DNA from 4 places in the Sphaerisporangium flaviroseum genome. Region 3 is predicted to be linked to each of the others. Evidence: riboswitches for the same ligand, from Rfam matches in the RefSeq annotation. Region 3 holds a riboswitch; each other region holds the start of a gene.
The links. Region 3 has a riboswitch for cyclic di-AMP ahead of ABD810_RS25615 (coiled-coil domain-containing protein). Riboswitches for the same ligand answer to the same signal wherever they lie in the genome.

Region 1 (7,579 bases), on a different contig from region 3:
CCCGGTCACCGGGGGCGGCCGGGGATCCGTCGTGCCGGTGTGCCGGTCCCTGGCCGAGGTAGGGCAGTCGGGCGAGGGCCACCGACCCCGTCGCGCCCAGTTCCTTGCCGATGCGGCCGAACTCCTCAACCTCCTTGCCGCTGTGCACCACGAACAGGTCGCAGCCGCCGCGGTACATCCAGGCCTTCTCGGTCGCGGGGATGGAGATGCCGGGAAGGCCGGACACGAAGACCGGGCGCGGGCTGAGCCCGCCGAACACCTCGCTGACCAGCACGTCCACCACGGGCCCGGTGCACGCCACCAGCACGACGTCCGGCCTGATCTGCTCGGCGAGCCGCCGCAGCCCCCTGGCCGGCACCACGGAAGGCGGCTCGCCGGCGCCGGACCGCGTCCCGCTGACCGCGGCGGCGATCTGGGCGGGCGAGGGCACGATCGGCGTGCGCACCACGGAGAGCGTGGAGGTCCACGCGGCCGGTAGCTGGTCGAGCAGGCCCGCCGCCCACTTCAGGTACGAATCCGAATCGGCCACGGCGAGAACCCGGCTCAAGGAGAAGCCCCTTCGTGCGCGAACATCTGGAGGTGTGATCGAAGCGAGATCGTGGCCGAGGGCGTCCACCAGTCATCGGGGACGTCCACCGTCTCGACGGGGACGCCGCGCGCCGACAGCAGGACGCGCAGCGAGGTGACGGCCGTGGAGGGCAGGCTCAGCACCCGCTGGCCCGGCCGCAGGTCCCGCAGGGTCATCTCGACGGGCACCCCGCCGTCGTACACGGTGACGCCGGGGTGGTCACGGACGGCCGCGAGGTCGCCGGGGTCCTCCCGCCGGTGCGGGTAGTAGGCCAGCGGCCCCTGGAGCGCGAAGAGCCACGACAGGTAGCGGTCGCGGTGGATCAGCCCGTTGCGTACGAGCGAGGTGCCGAGCACGACGGTGTCCTCGCGCGGACGCGGATGGGCGATCGCGGGCTGGGAGCGCAGCCAGGCGAAGTCGTGGGTCACCAGCCGGATCCCGCGCGCCCGTACGGCCTCGGCCAGCTCGGCCGGCACGGGAAGGGCGGTGAACACCGTGAGCCGTCCGGCTCGTGCGGCGGCCCGCAGGCGGATCGCCGCGGCGGCCCCGAGCACCCGTCGCGACGCCTTCGCCCTGGTGCGGGCGCGCAGCAGCGGGGTGCCGAGCCGGGAGGTGAGCATCTCCAGCAGGCGGATCGTGGCCAGGCCGTCGTCCACCACGACCATCTGGGCGGGGGCGGCGGTCAGCGAGGTGAGTTGCGTCCTGCCGGAGAAGGCGTCGCCGATTACCCAGGTGTCCCCTCGCCCGGGGCGGGGCATCGTGTCCTCCGCGGTCTGGATCTCCACCCCGCCCGGCAGGTCGAGCGCGGCCAGCTCGGCGCGGGTCACGCCGAGGCCTGGAAGCCTGCCCCGGGTCACGATGCGCAGGGCGGACCCGGACACGCCGGCGTACCGCGCCTCGACCGCGCACAGCAGCTGAAGAGGCGACTCCACCCAGGCGACGGCCGATCCCTGCTCCCGCACGCGGCTTCGACCGATCCTTTCCACGCCGGGCATTGCCACTTTCACGACGAAAAGCAATGTAGCCGCGTGAGCCTACGCGGGGGGTAACACCTGGTGAACAGCGGACAACGGTGGCTCAGCCAGGTCCCGTCGCTCTCTTCCGCCCAAGGTCAGGACCGGCGCGCGTCCGTTCACAGGGGGACAGGCCTGGCGCCGGCCTTCTTCGGCGACTTCCCGGTGGAGAGCGTGGACACCGTGGCCGCCGGCGAGATGGGACCTTCGGTGGGGCAGGATGACCGGGCCCGTGACACCTCCGAGGAGGCGATGGTGGTCAGCGGTACGAGAACCCTCGAACTGCGCACGCGTTCGCCTTTCCTGGGTTTCTCCGTCGACGGCTGGGCGGACGATTCCCGGATTTCTTTGTATTCAGGTGGGCAGCACGCCGGGTCACCCTTCCTGGCTTCCTGGCGTATCCGGATGTGCCCGTCCTGCGCTTTCTTGCTCGGTAACGAAGCGCACACGAATTGATATATACGGTTAACGGAATTTGCTGCATGTGAGCGAATCTGGCGGGGTTCGCCGTATCGCTGAACCGGCCGCTTCTCAGGCACCATTAGCTCACTTGACATCGCCGGCACCGACCGCCACAACTATCACTTCCGCCCCATCGGCTCACTCAGACCACCGCAGGCGCCCCTACGGCTCTCGCCGGTCGGCCCGCAGCGCTCCCCCTTACCCGGGCATCCGCAGGTGAACCCCACATGTCGCGCCTGCTCCCGGAGACCGTCCCCGTAAGCGTCAAGCCGGGATTTGCCCTTCCAACCCCCGGTGCAGCCCGGAGTTTTGTCCTGTTTGCGTACCTTTGTCCGATGTATTACTCTGAGAGGACTCCTGGCACGGGACCTACCCGTTTGGGCAATGCGCTCGGGCTATGGAGATTGCCTGGCGCGAGTCGGCCCCTTGCGGAGACCCCTCTCCCACCGATGCGTGCTACCGCCGAGTCCGCTTCATTGCGAAGCCGGGGACCCACCTCTTCTGGGGTGAATCGGGGCCGCCTCCCACGGACGCCCCCGTAGGGCGAACTTCCACGCCCGAACCCGTCAGCTAACCCGGTAGGCGGTCTGGAAGGAGTTTCCCCTTGTCTATGTTCCTACATCGGCTTCTGGATGCCCCGAAGAACCAGCTGAAGGCCCTAGCGTTCGGTGGCCTGGTCGTCGCCCAGGTCGTGGCGGGCACCACCCTCGCGGCACACGCCGCCGCCCCCGACGAGAAGATCAAGACCGCGAGCGCCGAGTCCCACGTCAGGGAGCACGCGGGCAAGGTCTCCGCCCAGCAGCTCCTGAAGCTCGCCAAAGCCCAGGTCGGCATCTCCGAGAACAGCTCGGGCGGCGGCACGAAGTTCCACTCCTGGTACATGAGCTCCCCGCGGGCCAAGGAGACGGTCGCACGCGACGGCGGCTCGGTCGCCGGGTTCGCCAACGCCTCCTGGTGCGACATGTTCGTCTCCTGGGTCGGCAACCAGCTCGGGCTCGAGGACACGGTCGGCAACGACGCCTACACCGTCGAGCACGCCAAGTGGTTCGCGTCCAAGGACCGCTGGGGCACCACGCCCAAGCCGGGCGCGGTCGTCTTCTTCGCCTGGAACGGCGACAAGAGCTTCGACTCCATCCAGCACGTCGGCTACGTCATCGACGACAACGGCGACGGCACGATCAAGACCGTCGAGGGCAACACCGGCAACGGCGTCGTGGAGATCCGTACGCGTCCGACCTCTCAGGTCGCGGGCTACGGCTACCCCGCCTACGCCGCCTGATCTCCCTCTCCCCACGGCGCCCTGACCCATCTCCCGCGCGGGGCGCCGCTCGTCGACCATCGAGGGCGCCCGCCGACTCCACTCCGCGGCGGCGCCCGTCCCCAGTGCCGTACGACCGGCGTCCCGCCGCCGGTCGTACGGCATCGGACGTTCCAGGCCCCGGCGAGACACCGCTCCGGGGCCGGGTCCACAGGCCGCCGACCCTGGTTCCGCGTGACGCATGGATGATTTGCGCCCGACTGTGCCGGTAGCGATGGGAGCGCTCCCAATAGCGCCAATGGTGAGTTTCGAGCTCTTAGTCTGGTTTCGAGCTTCTAACAGCCCCAGGAGTAACAGTTAGGTTTCGGCATATTGACGCCAGCATTGCCTATCGGAGACTCTTCGTGGGAGCGCTCCCAAAACTTCGCTCGCGGGATGACACCCACGAGATCACGGCTGAGGGATCCAGCACATCGCGGGGCCCGACTGTCGGGGCCGGCCCTCGATGCACCTCCCATCTATCGGGCAACCACCTGAGAGGGGTCCGGAATGAAGAACAACATGCGCCGCGGCAGAATGCTCGCGGTCGCATCGGTGATGACGGCCACGCTGGGCATCACCGCCGCATGCGGGTCGGGTGACACCGGCGGCACCGCCGGGAACTCGTCGTCGGCCGCGCCGGCCGAGAAGATCACCCTCACGCTGCAGACCTTCGGCGGCGGCACCAACTTCGGTTACAAGGCCGCTGTGGAGAAGTGGAACACCGAACACCCGAACGTGCAGGTCAAGTACAACAACCTGACCGACAGCTTTGAGAACGTCTATTGGCCCCAGATGTTGCAGTGGCTCCAGTCGGGCACCGGCGCGGGTGACGTCATCGGCATCGACGAGGGCGGCATGGGCCTGGCCAAGGCGCGGCCCCAGTTCTTCACCGACCTCGGTCAGTACGGCCTGCAGAGCCGTCAGGCGGACTTCCCCGCGTGGAAGTGGGAGAACGGACTCAACTCGGAGGGCAAGCTGTTCGCCCTCGGCACCGACGTCGGCGGCATGAGCATCTGCTACCGCACCGACCTGTTCAAGAAGGCCGGGCTGCCCACCGACCGCGACGAGGTCTCCAAGCTGTGGGGCGGCAGCTGGGACGACTTCATCAAGGCCGGCCAGGACTTCCAGGCCAAGGTCAAGGACGCCAAGTTCGTCGACAGCGTCAACACCATCTACAACGTGGTGCTGTCCCAGGAGGCCGCCAAGAACGGCAACGTCACCTACTTCGACAAGAACCAGCAGCTGATCGTGGACAAGAACCCGGCCGTGAAGACCGCGTTCGACTTCACCCAGAAGATCAGCCAGGCGGGGCTGACCGCCAAGCTGCAGAACTTCACCGACCCGTGGAACACCGGGTTCGTCAAGTCGCAGTTCGCGACCCTGGGCTGCCCCGGCTGGATGCTGGGCGTGGTCTCGGGGACCGCGGGTGACAAGTTCAAGGGCAAGTGGGACGTCGCGACGGTGCCCGGCGGCGGCGGCAACTGGGGCGGCTCCTGGCTCGCGGTGCCCAAGCAGTCCAAGCACCCGAAGGAGGCCGCCGAGCTGGCCAGCTACCTGACCAGCCCCGAGGCCCAGCTCATGGCGTTCAAGGAGGGCGGCAACCTGCCCAGCACCATCCCGGCGCAGGACAACCCCGAACTGCAGAGCGCGACCAACGAGTACTTCAACAACGCGCCCATCGGCAAGATCTTCGGGCCGTCCATCAAGTCGCTTCAGCCGACCTTCCTCGGTGAGAAGCACGCTCAGGAGAAGCGCGAGGTGGAGCAGGTCATCACCGGTATGGACCAGGGTTCGGTGCCCTACGACCAGGCCTGGCAGAAGTTCGTGGAGGCGGGCCAGAAGGCGGCGGGCTGATCGTCCACCGATCGTCACCGGCTCGCCGCGGCAATCACCCGGCGAGCCGGTGACCTGCGGTCCGGAGCGAGCGGCGGCCCCGCCGCCGTCCTCGCCCGGGCCGTGGCCCGCAGTACGACCGATGCCGAGCTTGGTCATCGCTTGGTAGCGGAACTCCCACCGAGCGTTACCGACGAAAGAAGGAGAATGGGGCTCCCCTCCGTGGCCGAAGGCCAGGATCCCGCCCCGGAATTCCGATGAGCGTCAACCTCCATACGCAGCGGGCGGATCCGGCGCCGCCCCCGCCCCGGCCGGGGCGCCATCATTCGCGGGCCTCGCGCCGCTTCTGGTCGAAGATCGACCTCAAGGCGACCCCGTACTTCCTGATCTCGCCGTACTTCATCCTGTTCGCGATCTTCGGCCTGTTCCCCCTGGTGTTCACGCTGTGGGTCTCGCTCCAGGACTACGGGCTGGCCGGCGGCGACGCCACCTTCACGGGCCTGGAGAACTACTCGAAGCTGCTGGCCGACAGGGACTTCTGGAACGCCGTCGTCAACACCGTCGGCATCTTCGTGCTCGCCACGGTCCCTCAGCTCATCCTGGCCCTCCTGCTCGCCAACGCGCTCAACAAGCGGCTGCGCGGGCGGCTCTTCTTCCGCCTCGGCGTCCTGCTCCCGCTGGTCACCTCGGTCGTCGCCGTCGCGATCGTGTTCACCCAGCTCTACGGCCGCGACTTCGGCCTGTTCAACTGGTTGCTGGGCTTCGTCGGCATCGAGAACCACATCGACTGGCAGAGCGCCAAGTGGTCGTCATGGACCGCGATCGCCACCATGGTGGACTGGCGCTGGACCGGCTACAACGCGATCATCTACCTCGCCGGGATGCAGACGATCCCCCGCGACCTCTACGAGGCGGCCTCGATCGACGGGGCGTCTCCCCGCCGGCAGTTCTGGAGCATCACGCTGCCGATGATCCGGCCCACGATCATCTTCACGGTCTTCGTCTCCACCATCGGCGGCCTCACGCTGTTCGCCGAACCGGTCATGTTCGGCAGCAACCGCATGGACGGCGGCACCACGGGCCAGTTCCAGACGATCGCGATGTACATCGTCGAGCAGGGATTCAGGAACTTCGACTACGGCTACGCGGCCGCGGCCGCCTGGCTGCTCTTCGTGCTGATCCTCCTCGGCGTCGCGATCAACTATTCGTTCGTCCGCCGGATTGGGGGCAGTAAGTGACCGCGATCACGCAGGTCAGGCCCGCGCCGAGGGCCAAGGGCCGGGGCAGGCGGGATCCGTTCCACGCCACGCCGCTGACCAAGATCGCCCTCGGCTTCACCGTCCTCCTGTCGATCTTCCCGATCTACTGGATGATCATCATCGCGTCGCGGACGAACTCCGACGCCGTGGACGTGCCGCCGCCGCTGCTTCCCGGCGGGAACCTCGGGGAGAACATCCAGAGGGTGCTCAACACCGAGGACGCGCACTTCGTCACCGGCTTGCTGAACTCGCTGATCGTGACGTCCACCGTGACGCTGTCCGTCGTGGTCATCTCGACGTTCGCGGGCTTCGCCTTCGCCCGGCTCAAGTTCCGGGGCCGCAACCTGCTGCTCGCCTCCATCCTGATCACGATGATGGTGCCGCTGCAGCAGATGGGCATCGTCCCGCTCTACCAGCTCATGGTGAGCCTGGGCTGGGTGGGAACGCTCAAGGCCGTCATCCTGCCGTACCTGCTCAACGGCTTCGGCGTGTTCATGATGACGCAGTACACCGACCAGGCCGTTCCGGAGGAGCTGGTCGAGGCCGCCCGGGTGGACGGCGCGTCCACCATGCGCATCTGGTGGAACGTGATCCTGCCCGCCGTACGGCCCGGCATGGCCGTCCTCGCGTTGCAGACGTTCATGTTGAACTGGAACGAATTCATGTGGCCGATGATCGTCCTCACCCCGGAGAACCCCACGGTGCAGGTCTCGATCAGCTTCCTCACCGCGGCCCACACCACCGACTACGTGCTGATCTTCACCGGCACGGCGCTCTCCGTACTACCGCTCATTATCGTTTTCGTCGCGTTCGGCCGACAGATCGTCGGCGGACTCATGGAAGGTGCGGTCAAAGCGTGACCACGCAGGAGACTCAACCCGAGACCGACGCCCCCGCCCTGGTGTTCCCCACCGGCTTCGTCTGGGGAGCCGCCACCTCGGCCTACCAGATCGAAGGTTCGATCAGCACCGACGGGCGCGGGACCTCCATCTGGGACACGTTCGTCCGGCAGCCCGGGCGCGTGCTCAACGGCGAGAACGCCGAGATGGCGATCGACCACTATCGCCGCTATCGCGACGATGTGGCGATCATGGCGGACCTGGGCCTGAGCGCCTACCGGTTCTCGGTCTCCTGGCCGCGGATC
Region 2 (7,579 bases), on a different contig from region 3:
ACCCTGCGGGCCTCCGTAAGGCTGACCGGGAGGCGGCGGAGGCTGGTAGGGGTTGCCGGGGGGTGGTTCTGCCGTCATTTGATTGCCTTTCGCGACAGGCGAAGGAAGCTGCGTTTGATGCAAGGTCCTATCGCATGTACGGGGATGTCCGTTACCGGTTCACCAACCTCGTCGAGGTGGGTCTCGCGAGCCTGGCCGTACGGTCCTCCGGCGGAGCCGCCCCGCGGTTCACGAGGGGTTCCGTCCGAAGTATCACGAACGAGTTGGCCTGAGCGTCTCATGGATCCGACGGAGGATCTCCGGAACTGAGCGCCCGGATGCTCACAGACCGGACACAGAATGCGAAAAGGGCCGGAGGACGAATCCTCCGGCCCTTGCAAAGCGTTACTTGATCTTAACGACCACCGTGTTCGCGACCTTGTCGTGCAGGCACTGCTGGAGCGGCTTGTCCCAGAACAGCCACAGGACGTTCACGAGGGTGAAGATGCTGCTGAGCCAGCCGACGAAGGGGATCCACCGCAGAAGCTGCGGCCCGTAGAGCACTCCCGCGCGCTTGCCCGCCACGTCGGTGCTCAGGCCGGCGGCGTTCAGGGTGCCGCCCACGGGGACGACCTTGATCCCCATGACGATCTTGCCTACCGTCTGCCCGCGCTGCTTGAGCATCAGGAACTCGTAGACCACATAGATGAGGCCGAGAACCAGGCCGCTGACCAGGCCGGAGGCGAAGATCCAGCTCGGCTCCGTGATCGCCCCGGTGTTCGGGTCGAAGCTGGTGACGTAGAAGGCGGCCAGCGCGATGCTCAGGATGATCGTCGGGACCGCGAGGATCAGGCCGTCGATGAGGCGGGCGACGAGGCGCTGCCACCACTCGGCCAGCGGCGCCGGCGCTCCGGGAGGCTGCACGCCCGTGGCGCCGTACGGCTGCTGGTAGCCGCCCTGGGCGTACCCCGGCTGACCGTAGGCCGGCTGGGCGTACCCGGGCTGCTGGCCGTACTGCTGCTGGCCCTGCATGCCCGGCTGGCCGTACTGCTGCTGGCCCTGGACTCCCGGCTGGCCGTACTGCTGGCCGTAGCCCTGGTCACCGTAGCCCTGCTGCTGGCCGTACTGCTGCTGCTGACCGTACTGGCCCTGCTGGCCGTACGCCTGCTGCTCGTAGCCGGGCTGCTGGCCGTACTGCTGCTGACCCTGCTGGCCGTACTGCTGCTGGCCGTACGCCTGCTGCTGGTCGTAGCCGGGCTGCTGGCCATAGCCCTGCTGCCCGTACGCCTGCTGGTCCTGGCCGGGCTGCTGGCCGTACTGCTGCTGGCCCTGCAGACCGTAGCCCTGCTGCTGGCCGTACGGCTGCTGCTGGCCGTAGCCCTGCTGCTGGCCGTACGGCTGCTGCTGGCCGTAGCCCTGCTGCCCGTACGACTGGTGTGGGCCGGTCTGGGACTCGGGCTGGCCGTATCCCTGCTGGCCGTACTGCTGGCCCGGTGTCTGGGACTGCTGGGGATAGCTCTGCCCGTACGACCCGGTCGCGCCCTGCTGGCCGTACGCGCCTTGCTGCCCGTAGGACTGGGGGTAGCTGTTCTCCGATGTCTGCTGGGGACGGTGAACGACCGTCACCTCCGGATCGGCGCCTGGCCGATCGGTGTTCTGCTGCCCATATTGCGGAGACCCGGATGACGATTGATCATCGTCCGATTCGTCCCGTGGGTACGGCGGCTGTCCGGTGCTCACCGTGTCACCTCACTTCGGCTTCGCATGCGGCATATGTCAGACACACATGCTGTGGTGTTGCCCAACGTAGCGACAGTGGCATCAACAGTCACCTTTCCATCGCGTCATCCCGCAGGTCAAGATCGCGGGGTCAAATGGAGAAGCATGCGCGTGTTGCGGAGGGTGTTCGGCTTGACGTGCTCCAGATCGAGGAACTCGGCGACGCCCTCATCGTAGGAGTCCAGCAACTCGGCGTACACCTCAGGTGAGACAGGAGTCCCCAGGATGGGCGCGAAACCGTGCTTGGCGAAGAAGTCCACCTCGAAGGTCAGGCAGAAGACCCGGCGCAATCCCAGCTCGCGGGCGGTGTCGATGAGGGCGGCGACGATCATGTGGCCGATGCCGAGGCCACGGCAACTCGCGTCGACGGCGACGGTCCGGATCTCCGCGAGGTCCTCCCACAGGACGTGCAGCGCCCCGCAGCCGACGATCGTCCCATCCCTCTCGGCCACCCAGAACTCCTGGACGTCTTCGTAGAGGGTGACGATCGATTTGCGCAGGAGGCGTGGTCCCGCTCCGGAATAGGTGTCGACCAGACGGCCGATGGCCCGGACGTCGGGGGTGCGGGCTCGCCTGACGGCGAGCGTGCTGCCGGCGGGTACGGGGTCCACGACCTGCTCCATGACCCGCCAGCGTATCCGCCGAAGGCGATCGCCTCGCCCCGGCGGTGAAGGTTCGTGCCCGGTAACGGTCCGTCCGAAATACCTTCCGGCCTTTGCCGTCGTCGCGGTGGGTAGTCGACAGACCGCGATGCGTCAAAATCCCAGCGTTGGCGACATTTCCCATCACACCGACTCGTGGACCTGCGGCTTCCCTCACACGGGAGGGTCAAAAGCACGTCAACGCAGGGTAATGCGGGTTCGCCGCCCCATCCGGCGTGATCTCCCCGTGACGTGCCGGTTGTGAAACCTCTACAGAATCGGCAGTTCTGGTTGAGCAGGAACCTCGACTGCACTAGTGTCCAGCGTCAATGTCGGTCATCGCGAGGCGGTGGCCGAACCGCCTAATCCTGGTCACGTCCCAAAGTGGCAGGGAATCGGGGACCCAATGGTGCGAGACGAGGCCCTGCCCTCGACGAACCACCACCCCTGGGGTGAATCCGACGCGATCCTCCACGGTGATGTGCTCGGTAGGGCTGCTCCGGCCCGAACCCGTCAGCTAACCCGGTAGGCGGACAAGGAGAGGAGCTCGTCGTTGGAGCCTAGGCGCACGCCTGGACAGAGTGCGGGCAGGCATGCCCGTTCCCGAGAACGAAGCCCGCGTTACTGGCTCGGCAGAGTCACGGCGGCGTCCTGGCGCGCTCCACGCCGGATCGCGCTCATCGCCCTCACCCTCACGGCCGTGACGTTCGGGTCCCCCCTGGTGGCGGCGACCGCCGAACCCAAGCCCAGCCTCAACGAGCTGAAGGCCAAGGTCGAGCGGCTGTACGAGCAGATCGAGTCGCTCACCGAGCAGTACAACGGCCAGAAGGAACGTCTCAAGCAGGCGCGGCGGTCGGCCGAGCTGGCCAAGAAGACGCTCGCCAGGAGCGAGACCGACCTCGAGGAGAAGCGCCGCAAGGCCGGGCTGTACGCCCAGGACGCCTACATGACGGGCGGCGTCGGTTCCTCCCTCGCACTGGCCATGTCGGGCGACCCCGAGGGGTACCTCGACCGCGCGGCCACGACCTACGCCCTCCAGATGCAGCAGGGCGAGGAGGTCGCCCAGATCACCAAGGCCATGGACATCGCCGAGCGTGCCAAGGCGAGCGCCAAGGCCCGCGAGGTGGAGGTCAAGAAGCTCGTCAGCGACCTGTCGTCGCAGCAGGACAAGATCCGCAAGTTGGTCGCCCAGACCGAGACCAACCTTTTCAAGCGGGCTCTTTCACAGGCGGGCCAGACATTCGGCAGGGCCACCCGTATCGACATCCCGATCCCGGGCAAGGGCAAGGCCGCAGAGGCCACCAAGTGGGCGCTGACACAACAGCTCAAGCCGTACGTCTGGGGCGCGGCGGGACCGGGGAGCTACGACTGCTCCGGGCTGGTCCTGTGGGCTTACCAAAAGGTCGGCATCAGCCTCCCGCACTACACCGGTGACCAGTGGACCGCCGGCACCCACGTGTCCCGGCAGGATCTGCGCCCCGGCGACCTGGTCTTCTTCTACAGCGACCTGCACCACGTGGGCATCTACATCGGCGGCGGCATGATGGTGCACGCCCCTCGCACGGGCGACGTCGTACGGGTGGTCCCGCTCGGCAACCGGCCGTTCGTCGGTGGCGTGCGCATCGCCGACTGACGGACACGACCAGCCCTTTCCGGGACGCGTCGTACACCGCGCAGGCGATGAACCCGGCCTGCCCGGTGTATCGCGCCTGCCCGTGAGGGCCGGTGCGGTGGGCTAGATGAGCCTCCGGCGCGCCGCCCAGGCCACCGCCTCGATGGCGGTGGCGACTCCTATGCGGTCGCAGATGCCGCGAAGGCGGCGCCGTACCGTGCGGCCGCTCACATCAAGCCGGCGACCCACCCGGTCGACGGTGACGCCCTTGGCCAACTCGGCGAGCAATAAAAGATCATCATCACTCAATCCCACACCGTCTGATCCCGGAGGAATGTCATTCCCTCGGGAAACCAGATCCGGATACGCCATCGGGTGTCCTTCCCCACGACGAACTCGGCAACATACTGGAATGCATCGGCCCGCCCGTCAGGAACGGTAAACGCCACCTTGAAAGGTCGTCAAGCACTGACCGCGTTACGCGTTACGTTCGTGATTGACATACCTGCCCATATGTGAACTACTCATGACATGTCTGCGAACCTCTAGGACTGGGCCGACGCCGACCGACGCCGCCGGGGCGACCCGGCCCCAGCGGGGCGAGGCCCGACCGGACTCCTGGTGGATGGCGGATTCGCCGGCCCAGCCGCCTCGATCGCTACGGTCGCGGATATATGATCAGAGCCCTATGCGCCGAATTCGCGCCGGAAATGGCAGCCCCTTTCTGACATTTTCCGGCAGCACGCGCCCGGCGGTGTGACATCCCGGCGGCAGATGGATTCACGGCACCGATCATGGCCCGGTGTCGTAAACGACACGGGTCGTCCGCACGTTCCTGATAGCGATCTCCACGCGCCGCCCGATCGGCGGCGGGTTCATAGAGTCCGGCCACACGGGTGACCGGACGAAAGGGATCAGCTGGTGTTGCGGTTGTAGATCAGGCGGAGCCCGATGAGCGTGAGCCACGGCTCGTGCACGTCGATGGATCGGGCCTCGTCGACCACCAGCGAGGCCAGCGAGCCGGTGGCCACGACGGTCACGTCGTCCGGGTCGGCGGCGAGCTCGGGCGCCATCCGCTCGACGATGCCGTCCACCTGGCCGGCGAAGCCGTAGATGATGCCGGCCTGGAGCGCCTCGACGGTGTTCTTGGCGATCACCGACCGCGGCCGTACGAGCTCGACCTTGTGGAGCTGGGCGCCGGCGGCGGCCAGCGCGTCGACCGAGATCTCGATGCCCGGCGCCGTCACCGCGCCGACGTACTCGCCCTTGGCGGAGACCGCGTCGAACGACGTGGCCGTGCCGAAGTCGACGATCACACACGGACCGCCGTACAGGGTGATGGCGGCCAGCGCGTTGACGATGCGGTCGCTGCCGACCTCCTTGGGATTGTCCATGCGCACCGGCACTCCGGTGCGCACGCCCGGCTCCACGATGACGGCGGTGACGTCGCCGTAGTAGCGCCGGCACATCTCGCGCATTTCGTTGAGCACGGAGGGGACGGTCGAGCAGATGGCGATGCCGCTGATGTCGGCCCCCTTGAGCAGAGGGCTCTGGCCGAGCAGCCCCTGGAGGACGACCGCGATCTCGTCGGCGGTGCGCCGCGCGTCGGTGGCGAGACGCCAGTGCTCGATGACCTCCTCGCCTTCGAACAGGCCGAGCACCGTATGAGTGTTGCCGACGTCGATCGTTAGCAGCATCAAGCCCCCCGAAGGTCCAGAGCGATGTCGAGAGCGGGCGCCGAGTGGGTCAGCGCTCCCACAGCTAGGTAGTCAACACCGGTTTCGGCCACCTCACGCGCCGATCGCAGGGCGAGTCCGCCACTGGACTCAAGGCGCGCCCTGCCGTCGACCAGGCGCACGGCGCGGGCGAGCTGCTCCACGCTGAAGTTGTCCAGCAGGATCTCCTCCGCCCCCTCCGCGAGCACCGGCTCTATCTGGTCGATGCGGTCGACCTCCACCTCGATCGGCAGACCGGGGTAGGACCGTCGCACCGCGCGGAACGCCTCGGCGACCCCACCGGCCGCCACCACGTGATTGTCCTTGATCAAGGCCGCGTCGGAAAGCGACATCCGGTGATTGACGCCTCCGCCGCACCGCACCGCGTACTTCTCCAGGGCGCGAAGGCCCGGGAGGGTCTTGCGGCTGTCCCGGATGCGCGCCCCGGTGCCCGCCACCGCCTGGACCCAGTGGTCGGTCAGGGTGGCGATGCCGGACAGGTGCGTGAGCAGGTTCAGCGCCGTGCGCTCGGCCGTCAGCAGGTCGCGGGCCGGCCCGGTGACCGTCAGCAGCACGTCGCCGCGCGCCACCCGCTCGCCGTCCTTCGCGTGGCGCTCGGCGGTCAGGCGGCCCTGTGAGGAGTAGGAGAAGACCGCTTCGGCGACCGAGAGCCCGGCCACCACGCCGTCGGCCCGTGCCACCACGTCACCGGCGGCCGCCTGGTCGGCCGGGACCGTGGCGAGCGTCGTCACGTCGCCCTCCTCCGCGAGGTCCTCGCCGAGCGCGGCGCCGATCAGGGCCATGACCGCCGCCGGGTCGAGGCCCGCCGCCACCAGATCGACCTCGACCTGGTGCGGAAGCAAGGTGGTGCGATCCTCGTCGTGCTGCCGGTAGGTCATGGACAGTCCCTCCTCGGCCAGGGTCACATCGAGGTGCCCCAGCCACCAGGCATCATTTCGTTCTGGAAAGTCCTCGCGCCAGTGTGATCCGCGCGTCTCCTCCCGCGCCCGCGCCGCCGCGACGAGTGCGGTCGCCACGGTGAGCAGGTTCGTGGTCTCCCAGGCCTCCGTGCACGGCTCGACGGCCACCGGGGTCCAACGGGCGTCGAGCAGGCTCTGGCCGACCTCGGAAAGGCTCCGCCCGCTGCGCAGCACGCCCGCGCCGGCGCTCATCCGGGCCTGGACGCGCGGCCGTGCCCGGGGGTCCACCAGCCCGGCCACGCGGCCGTCGTCGACCGGCTCGCCCGGCGCGAGCCGTACGGAGGCGAGGTCGGCCGCGATGCGCTCGGCGAACACGAGCCCTTCGAGCAGGGAGTTGGACGCGAGGCGGTTCGCCCCGTGCACGCCCGTGCAGGCGACCTCACCGCAGGCGTACAGGCCGGCGACGCTCGTACGGCCCTGGAGGTCGGTGTGGACCCCGCCGCTGGCGTAGTGGGCGGCGGGGGCCACGGGGATCGGCTCGCGCACCGGGTCGATCCCGTGCTCCAGGCAGATCGCGTGGATCGTGGGGAACCGGGAGCGCCACCTCTTCTCGCCGAAGTGCCGGGCGTCGAGGTAGACGTGCGCGGCGCCGGTCTCCAGCATCCGCCGCATGATCGCCTTGGCCACCACGTCGCGGGGGGCGAGCTCCGCGAGATCGTGCACGCCGGTCATGAACCGTTCACCCGCGCCGTCCACCAGGAGCGCGCCCTCGCCACGCACGGCCTCGGAGATGAGCGGCTGCTGGCCGGTGGATCCTTCCCCGAGCCACAGGACGGTCGGGTGGAACTGGACGAACTCCAGATCCCGCACGACGGCACCGGCTCGCAGTGCCAGTGCCACCCCGTCACCCGTGGACACCACGGGATTGGTCGT
Region 3 (7,579 bases):
CGGAACGATGTATGCACCAGAGGCGACGTCGGCGACCACCATGAGATCCTTCTCCCCGTTCAGCGATGCCACCAGCCCACGTCGTACCAGCGGGAGATGCTCGGCGACCAGGATGCGTATCAAGGTGCTCCCTTGCATAGCCTAGGAACAGACCCGGCAAATATCTCTTCGCCAGCTCATATCCCACGGTGTCTACATGATTGCTTACCGTCAATGCAGTCTCCCGATTCGGTCCACGCCGCGCAAGTCACTCCTACGGTTGGTCGTTGGTGAGGATTTCGCGGTCGGGCCGGAGTTGTCGCCGAGTTCGGTTACGCTCAGACGGGGCAATGTAAACAGAAGGCATCTTCACCGCAGGTAGGGGTCGCACCTATGAGCTGGCTCATCGTGGCCGGGTTTCTCATCTTCTTCTTCGGGATGATGCTGTCCATCGGCTTGCATGAGATCGGGCATCTCGTACCGGCGAAGATCTTCGGTGTCAAGGTCACGCAGTACATGGTCGGTTTCGGGCCCACCATGTGGTCGCGACGGCGTGGCGAAACCGAATACGGCGTGAAGTGGATTCCGCTGGGCGGCTACATTCGCATGGTCGGCCCGCTGCCGCCCAGGCCGACCGACGATCCGAACAAGCTCCGCACGCTGTCCACCGGCCCATGGCAGGGGCTCATCGAGAGCGCCAGGCAGGCGTCGCTGGAGGAGGTCCGGCCGGGCGAGGAAGACCGCGTCCTGTACCGCAAGAAGTGGTGGCAGAAGGTCATCATCATGTCCGGCGGTCCGGCGATGAACTTCCTGCTCGCCTTCATCCTGTTCGCGATCGTGCTGATGGGGTTCGGCATCCAGGTCGCCCAGCCCGTCGTGGCCGAGGTCTCCAAGTGCGTCATCACCCAGGCCGAGAGGGACAAGGGGCAGGGCTGCACCCCCTCCCACCCCCAGACCCCCGCGGCGCTGGCCGGGCTCCAGGCGAACGACAAGATCGTCTCTCTCGCCGGCACCCCGATCTCCACCTGGGAAGACGCGACGAAGGTCATCCGGACACACGGTGCCGGGCCGGTCGCCATCGTCATCCAGCGTGACGGCAAGCCCATGACGCTGCACACGAACCTGATCGCGCAGGACCGCCCCTCGCTCGACGACCCGACCAAGATCGATAAGGGGGTCGGCTTCCTCGGTGTCACCCCCACCTTCGTGCTTGAGAAGCAGGGCCCCGGTCACGTCGTCGCCGTCATGTGGGACCTGACCAAGCGCACCGCCCAAGCACTCGGAAGGTTCCCCGAGAAGCTCGTCGGGGTCTGGCAGGCGGCGTTCGGCGGGGCCGATCGTGAGCTCGACAGCCCGATGAGCATCGTGGGCGCGGGCAGGATCGGCGGAGAGATCGCCGCGTCCAGCGCCCCGGTGGAGAACAAGATCGTCGGACTGATCCAGCTGCTCGCCGGGGTCAACCTCGCGATGGGCATGTTCAACCTGATCCCCCTGCTGCCCCTCGACGGAGGCCAGATCGCGGGCGCGCTGTGGGAGGGCCTCAAGCGCGGCTACGCCCGGGTCCGCCGCCGCCCGATGCCCGGCCACGTCGACGTCGCCAAGGCGCTTCCCCTGGCGTACGCGATGGCCGCGATACTCCTGGTGATGGGCACCCTGCTCATCTACGCCGACATCGTCAACCCGATCCGCCTCTCGGGCTGATCACCTGAGCGATGCCCTAGGGTGACCCCTGTGGAGAAGCGGGAACCGTCGCAGGCCCTCGAGGAAGTGCGGCGCCTGTGTCTGGCACTGCCCGAGACGAGCGAGCGGCTCAGCCATGGCGAGCCCACCTGGTTCGTCCGCGGCAAGAAGACCTTCGTGATGTTCGCCGACCACCATCATGACGACCGCCTGGCCTTCTGGTGCGCGGCGCCGCCCGGCGTCCAGGAGGCCCTGGTCGCCGAGTCTCCCGACCGGTTCTTCCGCCCTCCGTATGTGGGCCATCGTGGCTGGCTGGGGGTCTACCTCGACGTACCGGCCGACTGGGACGAGATCAGCGAGATCGTCACCGAGGCCTACCGGCTGATCGCCCCCAAGGCCCTCGCCGCCCGGCTCGACTGACCGGTCTCCGGCGTGGCCGGGCCGGTTAGGAAGCTGATCGCCCCCAAGGCCCTCGCCGCCTGGCTCGACTGACTGGTCTCCCGCGTGGCCGGGGGCCGGTCAGGAAGCCCGGCCGCCGAAGGCTCCGCTTGGACGCCCGGCGGCCACGCCGATCCGGCGACTCCGGTCGCGGTAGATTTCCCCCGCAGTGGAGAAATCCCGCCCGTGGTCGAGAAAACCTGCGCCGGCTTGGCGCTGTGAACACGGCCAAATAGTCTGGGTCTTCGATGAGCGACCGGAAACGGATCGGTGTGCATTCACCGCCCTTTCCCGCCGTGGCGAAGCAGGCTTGAGGCCTTCCACGACTCCGCCCGCCGATCGAGGACCGGATCCGCCGTTCGGCGGGCGGGGTCCCGGAATTCAAGCGAGTATTCGGCGGGCCCGAAAACGACGCATCCCTCGCCAGACGCGCGCCCGTCCATCCCGGCCCCACGGGGAGATCTCTTGTCGGATCGAGGGGGCGAGAATGAAACGTTCACATGGCGTCAAGGTGATCATGTTCATGGCGGCGTTCGCGGTGGTCGCCACGCCGGTGGAGGCGTCGTCGACGGCCGGCGCCCACGCGGCCACGACGGCACGAGCGAGGCCGCGGCGTGGAAGACGATCCCGTCCTGGTACTGCATCAGCACCACCGACCGGATCATCGCCCCGTCGTCGGAGCTGTCGATGGCCCGCCGGGCACGCTCGAAGATCACCCGGTTCGAGGGCGGGTCCCACCTGACCTTGATATCGCACCCGGACGCGGTGACGTCGGTGATCGCCTCGGCGATCTGCTCCGTGCGCCAGCTCGCCCGGTGCCTGGATGTGTCCTGAGCCGCTCGTACGGTTCTTGATCCGCTGGCTCTAGTACATCGAGATGTGGACGTGGTCGAAGTGGTTCGCCGTGGTCCCGCCGCGGTTGCTCATGGGACGCCAGCCGGGGAAGCCCAGGTTGTAGATCCGCTGCTTGTAGATCACGTACTTCACGCCCAGCTTGCGGCCGTTCTTGATGGCCCAGGCGGAGATCTGGTCGCCCAGCGCGGCCTGGCCGGCCGAGGGCAGCGCGCCGCCGGAGCTCAGCATGAAGTCGCACGCACGGCCCACCGGATGTTCGCCGCTGTTCTCGGGGCGGTAGCAACCGACCGGGAAGTTCAGCGCGAAGTGGCTTTTGACCTGTGCCCGCATCAGGCGGGTCCTGGGGGTGATGTTCTCGCTCCCCGAAGGCAGTTCGGGGGCCCATGCCCCGTTGGCCCGCTTGCCCGGCGCGGTCGGGATGAGCTGGTCCAGCTTGTTCTTGATCTGGCCGATGAGCTTCTCGGCGTCCTTGCGCTGGCCGGTCACCTCGACGACGTCCTGCCGCAGCTGTTCGGTCAGCTTGGTCGCGTCGTCGGCGGCCTTCTTGCGGGTGTCTCGCGCCGACGTGTACCCGGCGATCTTGGCGGTCTGCTCGGCTTGGAGCTGCTGCAGCATGGCGGCGTCGCCGTATCCGGGGGACATGAGCTCGCCCACCATGCCGAGGCCGCCCGCCTGGTAACGGAGCTGGGCGATGTCACCGACCTGACCCTGCGCGGCCGTGAGCTCCTTCTCGGCGGATCCGAGGCGTTCTCGTGCCGATTTCTCGGCCGACTTGGCCTTGGCCACGGCGACGCGCTTGGCGTTGTACTCGGTGATCAGCTTGTCGACCTTCTTGCCGAGCGAGGCCAACTGCGACTTGAGTTGTTTCTCTGTGGGTTTGGGTGCCGCGTTCACCGCGGGCACGGGGCCGAGCAGGAGGCCGGCCATGGTCAGAACGCCGACGGCCACGGAGGCCTGGCGGCGGGAAGTCGGGGGCAGAGCCCGCTCCTCTCCATCTGCCGACCGGGTTAGCTGACGGGTTCGGGCCGGAGTCGCCCTACCACGATGTGGATTCACCCCAAGAACCAATGGGTCCCCGGTTCCCAGGCGGGGCACCCGGGATTAGGCACACCGGCTGCTACAGCCGGTGTGGGATGGATAGTAGTGGTAAAGGCATGTTTATGGCGACTTGGGGCGCTGTTGACTACCGGATCTGCTGCGCCCTGAGCAGGCGAGCCGCCTCCTCGGGGAGAACGTCGTTCACGAAGGCGCCCATGGCGGACTCCGACCCGGCCAGATACTTCAGCTTCTGCGGCGCCCGCCGGATGCTGAAGAGCTCGAGATGCAGGTAGGAGAGGTCGCGGCCGGTGCGGACCGGGGCCTGGTGCCAGGCCGCGACGTACGGCATGGGCACGCCGAACAGGCCGTCGAGCCGCCGCAGCACATCGGTGTAGAGAGGGCCGAAGGCGGCCCGCTCCTCGTCGTCCAGCGCGTTCAGGTCGGGAACCTGGCGGTTGAGGTAGACATGGACCTCGAACGGCCACCGGGCCGCCGCGGGCACGAACGCCGTCCAGTGGTCGTTCGACGCCACTACGCGGGTCTCGGCCTTCCGCTCGGCCGCCAGCACGTCGGCGAACAGGTTGCTTCCCGTCCGCTCCTGGTACCTCTCGGCCGAGGCCAGCATCTGCCGGGTCCGCGGGGTCACGTAGGGATAGGCGTAGATCTGGCCGTGGGGGTGGGACAACGTGATCCCGATCTCGGCGCCGCGGTTCTCGAAGCAGAACACCTGCTCCACACCGGGAAGCGCCGCGAGCTCCGCCGTGCGGTCGGCCCAAGCCTGAAGGACCAGGTCGACCTGCTCGGGCGAGAGCGCGGAGAAGGACGATCCGTGCTCGGAGGTGAAGCACACCACCTCGCACCGGCCAAGGCCGGGCCGTACCTCGCTCAGACCGCCGACCTGCTCGTAGTCACCGGTGTGGAAGCTGAACGAGGGGAAGCGGTTCTCGAAGACGGCGACGTCGTACTCGGGGGAGGGGATCTCGGTCGCCCGGCCCGGCGCCGAGGGACACAGGGGGCACTCGTTGGCGGGCGGCAGGAACGTACGGCTCTGCCGGTGACCGGCGACGGCGACCCACTCGTCCAACAGCGGGTCGTAGCGGAGCTCGGAGGCCGGCGGGCGCGGGGGCAGCTCGCGGGTGTCGACCGCGCTGCGGTCCGCGTCGTCGCGGCGGTCGAAGTAGATCAGCTCGCGGCCGTCGGCGAGGTGGGTCACCGTGCGCTTCACTGGGCCACCGCCTGTGCGGTCGTGGCGGGGTCGACGAGGAGCAGGGTGCCGACCTGGTCGGACAGCGCCGTTGTCGCCTCTTCGGGCAGACCCGTGTCACTGATCACCACATGGGCCTCCTCGAGTTTGGCGATCGTGCTGATGCCAACGGTGCCCCACTTGGTGTGGTCCGCTAGCACGACGAGCTGCTGCGCCGCCGCGACAAGCTCGCGGTCGGTCTCGGCCTCCAGCAGGTTCGGCGTGGTGAACCCCGCTCTGAGGTTCATGCCGTGCACGCCCAGCATGAGCGTGTCGACGTTGAGCTCGCGGATGGCGGCCACGGCGACGGGGCCGACCAGCGCGTCCGACGGCGTGCGTACGCCTCCGGTGAGCACCACGGTCTGGTCGGGACGCCCGGCCCGGTGGAAGACGTCGGCGACCTGGACGGAGTTGGTGATGACGGTCAGGCCGGGGACGTCCACGAGCTGGTGGGCCAGCGTCCAGGTCGTCGTGCCGGCCGACAGCGCGACGGAGGTGCCGGGGCGCACGAGCTCGGCGGCACGGCGGGCGATGGCCTCCTTCTCGGGCTGCTGGCGCACGGACTTGGCGGCGAAGCCGGGCTCCTCCGTCGAACCGGTGCCCGTGGCCGTGGCGCCACCGTGCACCTTCTCGATCAGCCCACGCTCGGCCAGGACCTCCAGGTCGCGGCGGATCGTCATATCGGACACCCCGAGCTCGCGCACGAGGTCGGAGACCCGTGCGGCGCCGTTCCTGCGAACACGCTCGAGGATCGCCTGCTGCCGTTGCTGGGCCAGCATCGCCTCTCCTCTTCAACAGATTCAAACAAATTATTGCACGTTACTACCACAGCAATGTTTGAACATGATGGCGGCAGCGGGCGAACCGGCGACACCGGGGTAACGACAGGGCCACCGCAGGGCCCGCCCGGGTCTCAGGTTGGGCCTTGTACGCGACCGGCCGCCCGGGCAATGTGGGTGCACGAACCGTACGCGAAGGGACTGCGAGATGGCCAGACGCGCGCGCAAGAGCCGGGCACGCAAGAAGAGGAAGGCCAACCACGGCAAGCGGCCGGCGTCGCGCTGACCGTGCCTGAGAGCGTCAGGGCCGGCCGAGCTGCCCGAGCGTGTCCTCGACCGCCCGGTGGAACGTCGGGTAGGCGTAGATCATCCTCTTGAGCTCCTCGATCGGCACCCGCGAGTGCACGGCGAGCGTCAGCAGGCCCAGCACCTCGCCGGCGTACGGCCCCGCGCACGTCGCCCCGACCAGGACGCGCTCGTCCGCGACCAGCTTGATCAGTCCGTCGGCGCCGTGGATCCAGCCGCGGGCGGACGAGGAGACCTCGGTGGTCGCGACGCGGACGGCGATGCCCTTCTCGCTCGCCTGACGCGCGGTCATCCCCACCGAGCCCACTTCGGGATCGGTGAAGGTCACCCGCGGCACGGCGTGGTAGGCCGCAGCGGGCCCCTGCTCGCCAAGGACGTCGGCCAGCGCGATCCTCGCCTGGTACATGGCCATGTGGGTGAAGGCACCCTTGCCGGTCACGTCGCCGAGCGCCCACACGCCGTCGGCGGCGCGCATGTGCTCGTCCACATCGATCGCTTTGGCGGACTCGTCCAGGCCGATGACGCCCACGCCGAGGGCGGCCAGATCGGTCTGGCGCCCGGTGGCGACCAGGAGCCTCTCGGCCCGGTGGCTGCCCTCCTCGGTCATCACCGTGAAGGCGGCTCCATGGTGGTCCACCCGCGTGACCTTGGCGCCCGTATGGACGCTCATCCCCTCGCGGGTGAAGACCTTCGCGATCAGCTCGCCCGCCTCGGGCTCCTCCTGGGGGAGCATCCGCTCGGCGCCTTCTATGACGGTGACCTCGGCGCCGAAGCGGCGGAACACCTGGGCCAGTTCGGCCCCGACCGCGCCCGCGCCGAGCACGATGAGCGACTCCGGCACCTGCTCGGCCTCGATCGCCGCGTGGTTGGTCCAGTACGGCGTGCCCGCGAGGCCGGGGATCGGCGGCACGGAAGCGTGGGTCCCGGTCGAGATCACGACGCCGCGCCGGGCGCGCAGCACGCGCGTGCCGTCGACGGTGACCTCTCTCGGCCCGGTGAGCCTGCCGCGGCCGCGTACGAGCGTCCCGCCCTTGTCGGTGAACCGGTCCGCGGCCACCTTGTCGTTCCAGTGGTCGGTGGCCTCTTCGCGGATGCGCCGTGCCACGGGAGCCCAGTCGGAGACGACGGCCGCCTGACCTGCCATGCCGGGGATCCGCCTGCCCTCGGCGAGCAGATCGGCGGCGCGGATCATCATCTTCGACGGGACGCAACCCCAGTAGGGGCACTCACCGCCCACCAGATCGGCCTCCACCCCCGCGAC
Region 4 (7,579 bases), on a different contig from region 3:
GCGGGGCCATCTCCACCTACAACGACCCCGAACCGCCGCCGGGCCCGCGCAACCTGTTCCAGGTCATCGCCAAGCGCCTCACGCTGCGTGGCTTCATCGTCAACGACCACGCGGACCGGATGCCCGACATGATCAAGGAGATCGGCCAGTGGCTCCAGGAGCGCCGGATCACCTTCGAGGAGACCGTCGTCGAAGGGCTGGAGAACGCCCCGGCGGCCTTCCTCGGCATGCTGCGCGGGGAGAATCTCGGCAAGATGATCGTGCGGCTTGTCTGATGTGCATATCCCCCCGAGTGGGGGGAAAGGGGCCTTAAAGGGGGTGAGCGCAAATGGACCAGGACGAGCTGCAGTCGCTGTCGCCCAAGGAGCTCCACGACAGGGCGGTGCGCTACGCCGTGGCGCACGGCGACTTCGGCTTCCTGTGGAAACTGCTGACCGTGATCCCGGCCGCCGAGGCCGCGAGCGGGCACTCCGACGAGGCGGCCAACGACCTCAGCCGGGTCTCGGCGCTGCTCAGTGATGCCATGGCGTCTGGTGAGGGCGAGCTCGGCGAGGCGCTGCGCCCGGTGTACATCGCCTATCTCTCCGAGCACCCGGACGCCTGAACCGGCGCGGCCGGCTTTAGGCTCCAGATATGGCATTGGTGAGTGTGGAGCGTACAGATGACGGCTTCGTGGCGCGCAACGACCGCGGAGCGGAGATCGCCCTGGGCGGCGGCGACGAGGAGGGTGTGTTCACCCCCGTGGAACTACTGCTGGTCGCGGTGGGAGGCTGCAACATCGTGACGGTCGAGCCGCTCACCGCTCAGCGCGGTCACCGGCTCGTGCGGCTGGCGATGACGGTGCAGGCGGAGAAGATCGAACCCACCCTGCTCGGGCCGGTCACCATCACCTACGACGTCGAACTGCCCGAGGGCGACGCCAAGGCGGACGAGGTCTTCCGCGCGGTCGCTCACCGGGTGCACGAGCGGCACTGCACGGTCAGCCGGTCCCTGGAGAAGGGCACCGAGGTCAAGGTCGAACTGCCTGAATAGCCACTTGCGCCTGCGGGTCCGACCGTACCCGGTCATCACCGTGAGTTAGACCGAATCTATACCCTGCGATGACGAGTAGCTCAGGCCCCCGTATGTAGTGTTAAGGCAGGTCAAGAGGGATGCGACCAGTCGCCCGAGAGGGCGTCGCAGAGCTTTTCACCAAAAGGACGCGGTGGGGGACCGCGTCCAGTCTGCGGGACCGCCCGATGCGTTTGGGGGAAGGCATCGGCGCTGGACCGTGAGAGATCGGGGCCGGGCAGGCGGGGGACTGCCCGGCCCCGATTCATGCCCGGGGACGGTTCCCCCTGGCGCTCACCCTCGCCTTCCCGGCCCGCTTCCGCCACGCCCCTTCCCACCCCGCCGCGGCTTCCCGCCCACCACACCCTTCCCCCGGCCACGGCCCTTCCCCCGCCTTGCCGCGCCCTTCCTCGCCCAGCGGGCCTTCCTCGCCCTGCCCCTGCCCTTCCCTCACCCGCCCTTCCCCTGCCACGCCCCGCCGACTCCAGCGCACCTTTCCGTCACGCCGGTCACATCGCCCTCCGCGTGACCCTACGCTGGAGGAGCTATGAGCACTGATGTCGGTATTGATGGGGTTTGTGGCCCGAAGGTAGATCTTAATATGCTTTGCAATGATTTCGTTTGCTTTGTCCTGACTCGGTGGGTAAGGTTTCAAGCACGAAACGGATGGTGACCTGGTCTTCAGCAGGAAGGCCACCGTCCCGTACGTCGAATCCCACGGGCGCACCGCCCACGGGAACCGGGGACCCAAGTTTTGTGGGGTGAATCCGCGCAAGCGGTAGGGCGGCTCCAAGCCCGAATCCGTCAGCTAACCCGGTAGACGCGATGGAGAGGAGACCAGAGTGGAGCATCCCACTCCGCACAGTCCACAGACCGGGCAACCCTAAGACCTGGATCTTGCCGTCAGAAGCGGCCGGACTAGTCGGCTGTTAGCAGCCGTCCCATCGGGCGATTGACTCGCCCTCTGCGACACATGGTGGCCTGGTGCCACCGCTAACCGACCCAAGTACGAACGCGCGCTCGGCGCGGCTGGACGCTGTCCCGTTAAGCACCCGAAAGCGCTTTCCACCCCCCGCACCGATCCCCCTCGGCGACTCGGAGCGCGGTCCCCTTGTCTTCTGATGAAAGATCCCTTTCCCCATGTCTTTTTTCATGAACACCCCCAATGCACGATGGACGGCAACTCTCGTAGGCGCGGCTCTGCTCTGTACCACCGCTGTCGCCACCACCGCCGGCACCGTCGCCGCCCATGCCGATGACCACGTCGTGAAGACCGTGACGGCGCAGGCCGCCAAGCCGGTGCTGCTCAAGGGCAGCACCAAGGCCTCGTACTTCTGGGACGACGCTTCCGGGCGTATGGGTGACACAGGCCTTCCGGCCATCGGCAAGCCCATGCAGAAGGGTCTCTTCGCGAGCCCCAGCTGGCCTCTCGGCACCGAGGGCTACGTCGAGTACAACGGCAAGAAGGCCCCCTTCTTCATCGGTGACCGCGGCCCGGGCGTCCCGTCGGAGAGCGGCGTCATGCTCGACATCGACGGCAAGACCTTCGCCCAGCTGACCGGCGGCACCTTCAGCGACAGCTCGCTCGTGGTGACCGGCTTCTCCGCCGGCCACATCAAGGTCAACTACGTGATCACCAAGTGGGGCACCGGAGTGGGCAAGAAGAACCACCCCGTCCCGTTCTCCACGGGCGCGTGGGGCGTCTACGACCACAACCCCGCCAAGCCCGTCACGCCGGCGGTCCCCGCCGGCAACTGAGACCGGACGAGGACGCGGGGCGCGGAACACCTCCGCAGAGGGACGCACTGGTGAACGCTGAGGCACGCCCGGACACCGCCGTCCGGGTGAACTCACAGCCCCCCGCACGAAGGCATGACCTGGCCACCCGCCCGTCACATCGCCCCCGCTGATGTGCGGAGCCTCGCCGGGACTGCTAAAGTCACCGTAGTCACGCGCCGCTAGCTCAGTTGGTTAGAGCAGCTGACTCTTAATCAGCGGGTCCGGGGTTCGAGTCCCTGGCGGCGCACCACGGCAATGGCCGATGGCATGGGCATTCTCCACTTGACGGAGGATGCCCACAGTCATTTCCGGCCCTGTGTGGGGTCGTTTGCTGGTCGGCCCATCCTCCGCAGGTGTACTGGACGGCGGCCGCGTTGTTGTCGACGCCACGGACGACCAGGCACTTGCCGCTGTTCTTGTTGCGGATCTGCCCGTAGGGGCTGCGGCTGTGGCCGATCTGTGGGGAATCCATGGCGGGTCTGGACATCATGTACCGGTCGATCTGGCACCCACCAACATCACCAACGAAGGGGGAGGGCGGTGCCGTGCCCTCACCCAGACCTGCGCACCCGCAGCTCCGCGACGGTCTCCACTGTGCATGTGTACTACCGCGAGTGTCCCATCCGTACCGCCTACAGCCCGCCATCGCGAGTGACCATCCAACTCGGCGACGACAACACCGGGCAGCCTGGTGGAGATCTCGGGGGTGCGGGCTGCGCTCCCCCGATCAATTGACGGCCACCATCGTTCGATCATCGATCCGTTACAGGCTGCTGAAAACGGCCACAGCTGTGCGGGGCAGGCGCCTGCACTGACGCGGTTCTGATCCATTACGTAGCTGGGAGGTTCGTTGCGTCACTTTATTCGGTTCCTCGTCGTCGGCTGTGCCGCCGCGTTTGTGGTGACGGGTCCGGCACCGGCACCCGCGCACGCAGCCGGTGCACCGCCGTCGAGCGCCGGCCAGCGCTTCGCCCTGCTGGCCCAGGCCAACAATCTCTACGTCACCGCCGAGATCAGCGACAGCGGTGGCCACAACGGCATGCTGCGGGCACGGGCCGCCACGGTGGGCTCCTGGGAGACCTTCACGCTGCACACCTATGACAAGGGCGCCTCGGTCACGCTGCGCTCGGACGCCAACGGCCTGTACGTCACAGCCGAGGCCGGCGACACCGGCGCGGATAAGGGCATGCTGAGGGCGCAGGCCGATCTGGTGAAGTCGTGGGAGCAGTTCACGCTCGTCAACGCCGGGTCGGGCCTGTATGCGCTCAAGGCCAAGGCCAACGGGCTGTACGTCACCACCGAGAAGAACTACACCGGCAGCAGCGCCGGCATGTTGCGTGCCCGCAACTCCACCATCGGCTCGTGGGAAAGGTACAAGCTCGTGCCGGTCGGCGGTGCCGGCCCGGTCCCGACAGCCGCCACGCCCAGCGCGCAAACCGTCTCGGTGATGTCCTGGAACATTTGCAGCAACAACAGCGCCTGCCCGCTGTACCGGGCGACCACCGGCACGGTGGCCGGCACAGTCGCCGGGGCGGCGACGAACTCCTTCGCGCCGGATGCCCTGCTGTTGCAGGAGTTCTGCGAGAAGGACGCCAAGCCCCTGGAACTGGAGCTGGAAGGGCGGACCGGGCGCGGCTGGGATGTGCGGTACGCGCCGATCCAATACCTGCTCTCCGGTACGGCGGTGACGGCACAGAAGGTCTGCGTGCCCGACGTCAACAACGTCGACCGGGGCTCCTACGGCATCGCGCTGGCGGTCCCGGACGTGAACACCTGGTACGCGGCGGCGCCGCTGACCTCGCCACCCGGCTACGAGCAGCGCACCGCGCTGTGCGCCGTCGTGGAGTCCAAGGCACTAAACCTCTGCGCCGCGCACTTCAGCTCCGGACTTTCCACCGACGACCCCGATGGCAGCTACCGAGTCCAGCAGGTGTCCGAGCTGCTCGCATCGGCGGCCAAGCCCGGATACAGGTCCGTCTTGGGTGGGGATCTGAACCTGACCCCGCCCGACAGTCCGTCCGGGCCCGTACCCGGTGCACTGGCACCGGTGTACGCGGCGTACCAGGAATGTGATCAGTCAGCCCACAGCGGTGCCCGCAGGGGCACCCCCACCGCAGGCGGTTCGAAGATTGATTACATCTTCGGGCCGCGGTCGGCCGGCTACCAGTGCCAGGTGGGCACTTCCAACACCAGCTCTGACCACAAGCCGATCTACGCCACTATCACGATCCCCGATTCCTGAATCCGTGATGGTGCCCGGCGGTCACCCCGGGCACCACCACGGCCGGCTGCCATGCCGGCGCGCAGATCAGGACATGATCTAGCGCGTCCAGGTGGAAGGTTGCCGGTGGATGGCGGACATACCCTGGCAGTGGACGTGCGACCGGGTGAGGGCGCCGTCGCCTGCCGCCGTCCCCGGTCCGGTCGGACGTAGGGGAGCGGCATGGAGCCTGTCGTCAGCGAACAGGCAGGTTGTTCGCGCCGGTGAGGCGACCGCGTACCTGGTCGGCGTCGGGGTGGCGCAGGTCGTCGAGGATCGCCACGGCCGCCAGCCAGGCGTCCGACGCGTGGTGCGGTGAGCCGCTGGCCTGGTGGCTATCTCCGAGGTGAACCAGGACATCCGCCTCGCCATACCGGTCACCGGACTCACGATAGAGGCGCAGGGCGCGTTGATAGCACTCCATCGCCTCGGGGTGCCGGCCCAGGTTGTGGTAGGCGAAGCCGAGGCTGTCTCGAACTCCCGCCTCCCCGTAAAGGTCACCCAGCCCTCGCACCAGCACCAGCGCCTGACCACAGTAGAACAGTGCATCCTCGTGGCGGCCGAGGAGTCCACAGTTCCAGCCGATCGCGTTGAGGGCCAAGGCCTGGCCGTACGCGTCATCCGCCTGCCGGAATAGTTCGAGGCCGAGCAACGCCTGTTCCAGCGCCGCGTCGTGCTTCTGCCGGCACTCGTACACCCGCGCCAGGCCAAGCCGGACGACGGCCGCACCGCCCGTGTCTCCCAGGCTGTCATACATGGCCAGTGCCTGCTGGTAGTGATCGCATGCCTCGTCCTGGCGACCCATCATGGTGTACGCGCGGGCACACAGCCGATGTGACACGGCCTGGCGGACGATGTCACCTGTCCGGAGGGCTCCCGCCAGGGCGGTCCGCTGCGTCGCGGCCTGATCCTCCCACAACCCCCGCTTCGTGCAGAACGTCGCCAGCGCCCAAGACAGTTGCCAAGCATGTGCTTCGAAGCCGTCCCCGGCCCTGTGCACCGCCGACAGCAAGACCTGGTATTCCGCCGCGAACCACTCGAAGGCCTGCGCGCGATCCGGCAACTGATGGACATCCACCCCCTCACGCGGCGGCTCCAGCACGGTCGGCTCCCGCTGGGGGTCCAGCATCAGCGCAGCCGTGCAGGCGGTGTGCACGTAGTGGTCGAGCAGCCGGTGTCGGGCATCCCGGCGGTCGGATTCGGTGTCGACGGTGCGGCCCAGTTCCCCCGCGTACGCCCGCAGCAGATCGTGGAAGGTGTACCGGGCCGGAACGTGCTCGATGAGCAGGCTCGCCCGGGTCAGTTCCGCCAGCAGCACCCGGGTGGTCCGCAACGGGAGTCCGGCGAGGTTGGCCGCGGCCATGGCGGAGATGTCCGGACCGGGAACGGTCCCCAGCAACCGGAACAGCCGTGCCGCCGGCGCACCCAGGGCCCCGTACGACCAGGAGAACACGGCGCGGGGATCACTGGCCGGGTCTTCCACCGCCAGCGCGTCCAGCCGATCCCGGCCGTCCCACAACTCCCGGCACACCTCGGCGAGAGGAAAGTCGGGGTGGACCGCCGCGCGTCCCGCCACGATCGCCAGCGCCAGCGGTAACCGGGCGCAGGCGTCGGCGACGGCTTCCACCGCATCCATGTCTGGATGTGTCCGCTCTGCGCCCAGCCGTTCGGTCAGGAAATCGACCGCCTCGCCGGCGGTGAACACGTCGAGCATCACTGGTCTCGCAGCGTGGGTGGCCAGCAGCCCGTCGAGACGGCTGCGGCTGGTGACCATGGCCAGGCAGCCGGCCGCGCCGGGCAGCAACGGCCGTACCTGCTCGGCGTCCCGGGCGTTGTCAAGGACGACCATGATGCGCCGGTCCGCCACGATACTGCGGTACAGGGCCGTCCGGCCGTCCAGGTCCACCGGGATGTGTTGCGCCGGAATGTGCAACGCCTCAAGAAATCCGTGCAAGGCCTCGGTGGCCGCCACCGGCCTACCAGCAGGGTCGAAGCCGCGCAGGTCAACGTAGAGCTGCCCGTCGGGGAAATGGCTGCGGGTCTTGTGCGCCCAATGCACCGCGAGTGCCGTCTTGCCCACGCCGGCCGCACCCCAGATCACGCCGACGCACGCGGACGCGCCGGCGCGTGATCCCTGCAGCAGACCGTCCAGCTGTCGAATCTGATCCGTCCTGCCGACGAGAAGACCGGGAGCGCCCGGCAACTGGGCCGGCCTCACCTCGGCGATCGCTGGTACAGGCACATCCGGCACGCGGGCGGACGGCGGGCGAAGCAACTTGTCGGCGTCCACCCCGCCGGACAGCAACCTTTCATGCAGTTGTTGCAGCTCTGGGCCGGGCTCCACGCCGAGCTGGTCGATGAGCTGGCGGCGCGTGCGCCGGAACACATCCAGAGCCTCAGCGTGTCGTCCGCTCCCGTACAGGGCCAGCATCAGCAACGCCCGCAACCGCTCCCGGTACGGCTGTGCGACAACCAGACGGTTGAGCTCGG

Region 1: another riboswitch for cyclic di-AMP. It lies ahead of ABD810_RS12675 (CHAP domain-containing protein); the one in region 3 lies ahead of ABD810_RS25615 (coiled-coil domain-containing protein).
Region 2: another riboswitch for cyclic di-AMP. It lies ahead of ABD810_RS00790 (C40 family peptidase); the one in region 3 lies ahead of ABD810_RS25615 (coiled-coil domain-containing protein).
Region 4: another riboswitch for cyclic di-AMP. It lies ahead of ABD810_RS36165 (hypothetical protein); the one in region 3 lies ahead of ABD810_RS25615 (coiled-coil domain-containing protein).

The regions. Positions count from the first base shown of each region.
Region 1 is NZ_BAAAZR010000004.1:212,127-219,705, forward strand. Features, by position in the region: gene ABD810_RS12660 (DUF6716 putative glycosyltransferase) at 1-547, opposite strand, end outside; gene ABD810_RS12665 (hypothetical protein) at 544-1,530, opposite strand; gene ABD810_RS12670 (hypothetical protein) at 1,756-2,037, shown strand; cyclic di-AMP (ydaO/yuaA leader) riboswitch at 2,494-2,643, shown strand; gene ABD810_RS12675 (CHAP domain-containing protein) at 2,654-3,322, shown strand; gene ABD810_RS12680 (ABC transporter substrate-binding protein) at 3,851-5,197, shown strand; gene ABD810_RS12685 (carbohydrate ABC transporter permease) at 5,434-6,414, shown strand; gene ABD810_RS12690 (carbohydrate ABC transporter permease) at 6,411-7,295, shown strand; gene ABD810_RS12695 (GH1 family beta-glucosidase) at 7,292-7,579, shown strand, end outside.
Region 2 is NZ_BAAAZR010000001.1:163,823-171,401, forward strand. Features, by position in the region: gene ABD810_RS00775 (RDD family protein) at 1-78, opposite strand, end outside; gene ABD810_RS00780 (RDD family protein) at 385-1,605, opposite strand; gene ABD810_RS00785 (amino-acid N-acetyltransferase) at 1,836-2,381, opposite strand; cyclic di-AMP (ydaO/yuaA leader) riboswitch at 2,749-2,947, shown strand; gene ABD810_RS00790 (C40 family peptidase) at 2,953-4,032, shown strand; gene ABD810_RS00795 (helix-turn-helix domain-containing protein) at 4,135-4,383, opposite strand; gene ABD810_RS00800 (type III pantothenate kinase) at 4,926-5,708, opposite strand; gene ABD810_RS00805 (L-aspartate oxidase) at 5,708-7,579, opposite strand, start outside.
Region 3 is NZ_BAAAZR010000020.1:12,199-19,777, reverse strand. Features, by position in the region: gene ABD810_RS25635 (LuxR C-terminal-related transcriptional regulator) at 1-123, opposite strand, end outside; gene ABD810_RS25630 (M50 family metallopeptidase) at 373-1,680, shown strand; gene ABD810_RS25625 (MmcQ/YjbR family DNA-binding protein) at 1,711-2,079, shown strand; gene ABD810_RS25620 (alpha/beta hydrolase) at 2,368-2,931, shown strand; gene ABD810_RS25615 (coiled-coil domain-containing protein) at 2,962-3,900, opposite strand; cyclic di-AMP (ydaO/yuaA leader) riboswitch at 3,935-4,070, opposite strand; gene galT (galactose-1-phosphate uridylyltransferase) at 4,136-5,215, opposite strand; gene ABD810_RS25605 (DeoR/GlpR family DNA-binding transcription regulator) at 5,212-6,012, opposite strand; gene ABD810_RS41105 (50S ribosomal protein bL37) at 6,221-6,298, shown strand; gene ABD810_RS25600 (dihydrolipoyl dehydrogenase family protein) at 6,314-7,579, opposite strand, start outside.
Region 4 is NZ_BAAAZR010000043.1:288,173-295,751, forward strand. Features, by position in the region: gene ABD810_RS36150 (NADP-dependent oxidoreductase) at 1-275, shown strand, start outside; gene ABD810_RS36155 (hypothetical protein) at 329-604, shown strand; gene ABD810_RS36160 (OsmC family protein) at 649-1,032, shown strand; cyclic di-AMP (ydaO/yuaA leader) riboswitch at 1,747-1,888, shown strand; gene ABD810_RS36165 (hypothetical protein) at 2,203-2,808, shown strand; tRNA gene ABD810_RS36170 (tRNA-Lys) at 3,003-3,079, shown strand; gene ABD810_RS36175 (endonuclease/exonuclease/phosphatase family protein) at 3,680-5,071, shown strand; gene ABD810_RS36180 (AfsR/SARP family transcriptional regulator) at 5,286-7,579, opposite strand, start outside.